Regions from separate parts of the Aquibium microcysteis genome, predicted to be linked through region 2. Evidence: predicted binding sites of a transcription regulator. Region 2 holds the regulator's gene; each other region holds the start of a gene.

The links. Region 2 encodes PhoB, which activates phosphate uptake and scavenging genes when phosphate is short. Its sites were predicted from a motif close to TGTCATNNANCTGTCAT; they were not measured.
Positions count from the first base shown of each region.
Region 1: the regulator PhoB is predicted to act here: its motif matches at 955-971, upstream of IAI54_RS19280 (1-acyl-sn-glycerol-3-phosphate acyltransferase).
Region 3: the regulator PhoB is predicted to act here: its motif matches at 891-907, upstream of IAI54_RS18260 (YdcH family protein).

Region 1 covers NZ_CP061080.1:4,123,361-4,125,554, reverse strand. Annotated here, with positions in the region: gene leuS (leucine--tRNA ligase) at 1-324, shown strand, start outside; gene lptE (LPS assembly lipoprotein LptE) at 311-904, shown strand; gene IAI54_RS19280 (1-acyl-sn-glycerol-3-phosphate acyltransferase) at 1,012-1,935, shown strand; gene IAI54_RS28990 (BA14K family protein) at 2,063-2,194, shown strand, end outside.
Region 2 covers NZ_CP061080.1:3,737,437-3,739,630, reverse strand. Annotated here, with positions in the region: gene phoU (phosphate signaling complex protein PhoU) at 1-637, shown strand, start outside; gene phoB (phosphate regulon transcriptional regulator PhoB) at 652-1,341, shown strand; gene IAI54_RS17385 (MbcA/ParS/Xre antitoxin family protein) at 1,415-1,801, shown strand; partial or broken gene IAI54_RS17380 (RES family NAD+ phosphorylase) at 1,798-2,194, shown strand, end outside.
Region 3 covers NZ_CP061080.1:3,917,769-3,919,962, forward strand. Annotated here, with positions in the region: gene IAI54_RS18250 (MFS transporter) at 1-191, shown strand, start outside; gene IAI54_RS18255 (ArsR/SmtB family transcription factor) at 292-555, shown strand; gene IAI54_RS18260 (YdcH family protein) at 649-828, opposite strand; gene IAI54_RS18265 (YdcH family protein) at 1,047-1,250, shown strand; gene purE (5-(carboxyamino)imidazole ribonucleotide mutase) at 1,373-1,837, shown strand; gene IAI54_RS18275 (5-(carboxyamino)imidazole ribonucleotide synthase) at 1,834-2,194, shown strand, end outside.

The DNA of each region.
Region 1 (2,194 bases), 390 kb from region 2:
GCGCTGGAGATGTTCGTCACCATCATCTCGCCGATGATGCCCCACCTGGCCGAGGAGTGCTGGTCCGCGCTCGGCGGGACCGGGATGGTGGCCGAGAAGGCCTGGCCGGAATATGATGCGGCGCTGACGGTCGACAACGAGATCGTGCTGCCGGTCCAGATCAACGGAAAGAAGCGTGCGGATTTGACAATTGCACGCGACGCGGACCAATCTGCCGTCGAAGCCGCCGCGCTTGCCCTGGACGTCGTCCGGAAGGCGCTGGAGGGGAAGGACCCACGAAAGGTGATCGTCGTGCCGCAGAGGATCGTCAATGTCGTCATCTGATACGGTCGTGTCGAGTTCATGCGCGTTCAGAAGGGCGGCGGCGGCCCTGGCAGGGGCGCTGATGCTGGCCGTCTCGGGCTGCACCGTGCAGCCTCTGTACGGCAGCGCCACCGCTTCCATCGCGCCGGGGGAACCCTCGGCCCGCGTCGCGTCCATCGCCGTCAAGGAGGCGGCGTCCCGCACGGCCGCAGGGCGGGAGATCGCGCAGCGCCCTGCCCAGGAGGTGCGCAATCACCTGATCTTCGGCTTCAACGGCGGGGCAGGGCAGCCTGAATCGCCGCGCTACGTGATGGAACTGGAGGTCCTGCAGCGGACGACCGAGACCGCGACGGTGCAGCGCAAGCGCAACGAGACCGAGCCCTCCGCCGGAGCAGTCCGGCTCACGGCAACCTACAGACTCGTCGATCCGGTCACGACCGCGGTCGTGGCCAGCGGCACGCGCAGCGCGACCGCCACGTTCGACCGGCCGGTGCAGCTCTTCGCCGAATCGCGGGCGGAACGCGATGCCGAGAATCGCGCCGCGCGCGAGCTTGCAGCCTTCCTTCAACTCGCCGTGATGCAGGACCTCGCCCGGCTGTGAGCGGACTGAGCGGCGGAACGGCTTCGCTTTCGAGGCGTTGAATCGGCCGTCGTCATTCTTGCGTCACAGATATGGTCAAGACAGGACGCGACCGGAGGGGATGTCACATGACTCTGCAAACGTCGCCGTCATCGATCGCCAGGTTGCTCGGCAGCCGTGCCCTTCATGACGATGCACGCGCCGCCGACCGGCACATCGTGGACCAGCTCATCCACGAGCGCTCGCTGAAGCTTTCCCGGCACCCGCTCTGGCCGCTGATGCGGCCGTTCCTGTTCCGCATCTTCAATTACCATGAGGCGGTTCGGATGGCGGATGCCATCGCGGGACTTCCCGGCGTCGAGGCGATGCAATATCTGAGCGACCTTCTCTCGCTGGACATGGCGCTCTCGGGCATCGAAAATCTCCCCGCGCAGGGAAGCTTCATCCTGGCTCCGAACCACCCCACCGGCATTGCCGACGGCATCGCCGTGTTCGATGCGCTGAAGCACCACCGGGCCGACATGGCGATCTTCGCCAATCGCGACGCGCTGCGCGTGGCACCCGGGTTCCGCGACCTGATCATCCCCGTGGAATGGCGTGCGGGCGAGAAATCGCATGCCAAGAGCCGCGATACGCTCGCGATGACCGCCCGGGCCTTCTCCGACGGCAAGGCCGTGGTGCTCTTCCCGTCCGGCCGCATCGCCTACTGGAACGAGGGAACCCTGACGGAGCGTCCCTGGCAGACCTCGGCGGTTGCCCTGGCGCGGCGATACGAGGTGCCGATCGTGCCCGCCCGCATCACAGCCCGCAACTCCGGCCTGTTCTACTTTCTCGCCAAGCACTCGACCGAGCTTCGCGACATGACGGTCTTCCACGAACTCCTCAACAAGAAGAAGTTCGGCTTCACGATCACCTTCGGCAGGCCCATCCCGCATGGGCGTCTGGTCGGCGAGCCGGCCGACGTCACCGCCGCGCTGCAGCACCATACGGTGCACGGCCTGCGGCGTGATCCGCAGGCCGTGTTCGACGCGCTGTCGACAATCCAGAGCTAGGCCGGCGGCAGCGGTCCGGCGAGACGCTGCCGAGGCCGCGGCATCGCGGCGCCGCTTTTCGAACGCCAGTCCGGGAACCCCTCGCCGACGCGGGCATTGCTTAATGCATGTCGAGGAGGGACAGGACATGAAGATCGTGCTGGTGATCCTGAGCGGTGTCGTCGCGACGCTCGGCCTCTATGGCAGCGGCTTCGTCACGGCCATGGCGTTCTTGAGTGCGGATCCGACACCCGTGTGGAAGCCGAACCGGGACGAGCGC
Region 2 (2,194 bases):
GGCGCTGTCGGCCACGATGGTCGCCGACGCCACCCGCGCGCTGCTGTCGTCGGACAATGCCCTGGCGCAGCGCGTCATATCCGACGATGCGATCATGGACGCCAAGCAGCGCGAGATCGACGAGCAGGCGATCACGCTGATCGCCCGGCGCCAGCCGATGGCGCAGGATCTGCGCGCCGTCGTCTCGGCCATCCGCATGGCGTCCGACCTCGAGCGCGTCGGCGATCTCGCCAAGAACATCGCCAAACGGGTCGGCGCGGTCGGCCAGTCGGCGACGCCCAAGCCGCTGTCGCACTCCATCGATGCGATGGCCGCGCTGGTGCACGACCAGGTCGGCGGCGTGGTCGCGCTCTATGCCGAGCGCCGCGCCGAGGCACTGCCGGCACTGCGCGCCGATGACGAGAAGATCGACATCCAGTACACGGCGATCTTCCGCGAACTCCTCACCTACATGATGGAGGATCCGCGCAACATCACCGCCTGCACGCATCTCCTGTTCTGCGCCAAGAACCTCGAGCGCATCGGCGACCACGTGACCAACATCGCCGAGAACGCCTATTATGTCATGACGGGCCGGCAGCTGCCGATGGCCCGCCCGCGCGTCGACGAGACGGCCGTCTCCGACGCCACGGCCTGAAGGACGAACGATAGATGATCGCCGCCAAGGTGATGGTCGTTGAGGACGAGGAGCCGCTCTGCGTCCTCCTGAAATACAATCTCGAAGCCGAGGGCTACCAGGTCGAGATCATCACGCGCGGCGACGAGGCCGAGATCCGGCTGCAGGAGAGCGTGCCCGACCTTTTGGTGCTCGACTGGATGGTGCCCGGCATCTCCGGCATCGAGCTGTGTCGGCGCCTGCGCGTGCGGCCGGAAACCGAGCGCCTGCCGATCATCATGCTGACGGCGCGCGGCGAGGAGAGCGACCGGGTCCGCGGCCTCTCGACCGGCGCGGACGACTATCTGGTCAAGCCCTTCTCGACGCCCGAGTTCGTCGCCCGCGTCCGCGCGCTGCTGCGCCGGGCCAAGCCCGAGGTGCTGTCCTCCGTGCTCAAGGTCGGCGACATCGTGCTCGACCGCGAGGCGCACCGGGTCTACCGGCGCAAGGCCGAGATCAAGCTCGGCCCGACCGAGTTCCGCCTGCTCGAGTTCCTGATGCAGCATCCCGGCCGCGTCTTCTCGCGCGGGCAACTGCTCGACAACGTCTGGGGCGAGACGATCTACATCGACGAGCGCACCGTCGACGTCCATGTCGGCCGCCTGCGCAAGGCCGTGAACAACGGCCGCATGCCCGACGTCATCCGCACCATCCGCGGCTCCGGCTACGCCATCCGCGAGGCGTGACGCGGGAGGTTCGCTTGGGGTCCAGTCGGTATTGCCCTATCTTCTGTCTCGTACGCAGGCAGGAGAGCAGGCAATGAATGTCATTTCAGTCTTGCCGCACGATGCGGCTCTGATAGCCCATGTCTCTGATGGGACCGGCCTTATCCTGGTCGATCGGATTACAGACAGTTTCGGGATGTCCAAGTCGCAGTTGGCGGAAACCGCTGGGATTGCGTCGGAATCCATCTTCAAGTCAGCCCGCAGTCGCTCGCGAAAGACGCAGTCCCGGCTTCGTGAGATGCTCGAAATCCTAGGACGCGTGGAAGAATGGTCCGGCGGACCCAAACAGGCCATGTCCTGGTACAGGGCACAGCCGATTCCCGCATTCGGTGGACGAACGGCTGAGTCTCTCGTCAAGGAAGGGCGCGCCACCGCGGTGCGCGAATACCTCGATCACGTCGCGCTCGGCGGCTTTGCGTGAGATTTCGCGGGGTCTGCTTCCGCGCCCATGATCCTCGCTGGTCGTTCAAGCCGATTTCCGGCGATGGGGCCGCGATCCGGGGTGGACGGTTCAATCCGCAAGGCGTGCCTGCCCTCTATCTGTCCCTCGAAATCGTTACCGCGATAAAAGAAGTCAGCCATGGGCTCGCGCGCCGGATCGATCCTCTGGTGCTTTGTTCCTATGACGTTGATTGCGACGGGATCGTCGATCTTCGCACCGACGAAGCGGCGTTCCAACGCCGTGTCGATCGACGACATGGCTTGCGGCTGGATGGAATTGACCACACGTGGTCGCCGTCCACCCTCATGGGCGATCTATGACCGTCTTTCGTTCGAAGGCGTGTCTGGCATTCTCGTTCCCAGTTTCGCCATC
Region 3 (2,194 bases), 180 kb from region 2:
CACTCGCCCACCTCCTGATCGCCGGCTACACGCTCCTGCGCATCACGCGTCGTGCCCCCGTGCCGGTCGAGGAGCGCGAATCCTTCAGTTCTCTCCCGCCCGAGCGCGCGACCACCCCCGAAGTACTGCGCCTCGATCCGCGCGGCGACGGCGGCCTGGACGGCGGCGAGAACAGGAAGGACGCAGCCTGACAGGGTGCCTGGCGAGCGGATCGTGCGACGCGGCCCTGCGTCGCGCGCCGCGGCCGTGGGACGGGTTTGAGTTTGCCCGGGGAGCGGCTATCGTGAGTCCATGGTCACGATCGACGCGTTCATGGCGATTTCCGACGCCAACCGCCGCCACCTCCTCGAGGAGTTGCGCCGGGGGCCGAAGACCGTCAATCAGCTCGCCGCGGGACTGCCGGTCTCGCGGCCGGCGGTCTCGCAGCATCTGAAAGTTCTTCTCGACGCCGGGCTCGTGATCGCGAGCCGCGATGGAACCCGACGGATCTACGCGCTCAGCCCGGACGGGTTCACGCGTCTCAACATCTGGATCGATCAGTTCTGGACCGAATGACCTTCCCCGGGGAAGGGACCGGCGGCAGGAGGATCCGCCGGTCTTGGCTCGCCCGGCTCCGGCGCAGGGACGCGGAGCGCGGGCGTTGGCTCGTCAGTGGGTCGTGCGATGCGATCCGAGCTTCTCGATCGCATCCTTGAGGGCGAGCTTGCGACGCTTGAGCTGGCGGACCTCGATGTCGTCGGTGGACGGACGTGCGATCGCTTCCGCGATTTCGCGGTCGAGCTGGCTATGCTTGCGCTTCAGTTCCTCGATGTGCGACGTCAGAGACATGCGTGGTGCTCCCTTTCCTCGTTCGGACGTCAGGAACCGCGTCCCACCGCAGGTCGCGATTCATGACAACGCGATGACAGTGTGCCACCACTGCGCCGCCCTGTCGAATGTGCCGTGGTAGCATTTTCTGTCGGTTCGAAATGTGATATAGGGCTGCGGCCCGGGCCAGAGCCCGGTCCTGCCATTTGGGCGCGGACTCCTGCGCCGGGGAAGCATGCATGTCGGAACAGGAACAGGCCGAAATTCGTCTTGAATTTGCGCGCTTGAAGCAGGAACACGCCGATTTCGACGCGGCGATCAACGCGATGATCGCCACCGGCTGCGACCCGCTCCAGATCCAGCGGATGAAGAAGAAGAAGCTGGTGATCAAGGACAGGCTGACGCATCTCGAGGACCGCGTGATCCCCGACATCATCGCCTGATGCGGCAGCCCCGGGCCGAACTCGCCGTTTTTCTTGCGGCATGGTTGGTATTCCGTTAAGGCGCGGCTTTGGTGGGAAAGGTCGGATCCTTGGAAAGCGCACGTCCCGAAGTCGCCATCATCATGGGAAGCCAGTCGGACTGGGGCACCATGCGTCATGCGGCCGACACGCTCGCCGAACTCGGGGTCACGCACGACTCCCTCATCGTTTCGGCCCACCGAACGCCCGAACGGCTCTTCGATTTCGCCAGGGGAGCGAAGGCGGCCGGCTACAAGGTCATCGTTGCGGGCGCCGGCGGGGCCGCGCATCTGCCGGGCATGGCGGCGTCGCTCACGCCGCTTCCGGTCTTTGGGGTTCCCGTCGAATCGAAGGCGCTGTCCGGACAGGATTCCCTCCTGTCCATCGTTCAGATGCCCGCCGGCATTCCGGTCGGCACGCTGGCGATCGGGCGGGCCGGCGCGGTCAACGCCGCGCTGCTCGCCGCGGCCGTCCTGGCGCTGTCCGACGAAGCCCTGGCCGCACGGCTCGACCGCTACCGCGCCGCCCAGACCGGGAAGGTCGCCCTGCGGCCGTCGGACGACGCATGATCCGGCCTCTCGTCCCCGGCGACATGATCGGCATCATCGGTGGCGGCCAGCTCGGCCGCATGCTCGCCATGGCGGCCGCCCGTCTCGGCTTCCGCACCGCCATCCTGGATCCGCAGCCGGACTGCCCGGCCGCGCAGGTGGCGAACGGCCAGATCCTCGCCGCCTATGACGACCGCGCGGCGCTGACGTCGCTTGCGGCGCGCTCGGCGGTCGTGACCTACGAGTTCGAGAACGTACCGGTGGGCGCGGCCAGGCACCTGACCGATCACGTGCCGGTGTTCCCCCCGCCGCTGGCGCTGGAGACGGCGCAGGACAGGCTGGCCGAAAAGAGCTTCCTGAACCGCCAGGCGATACACA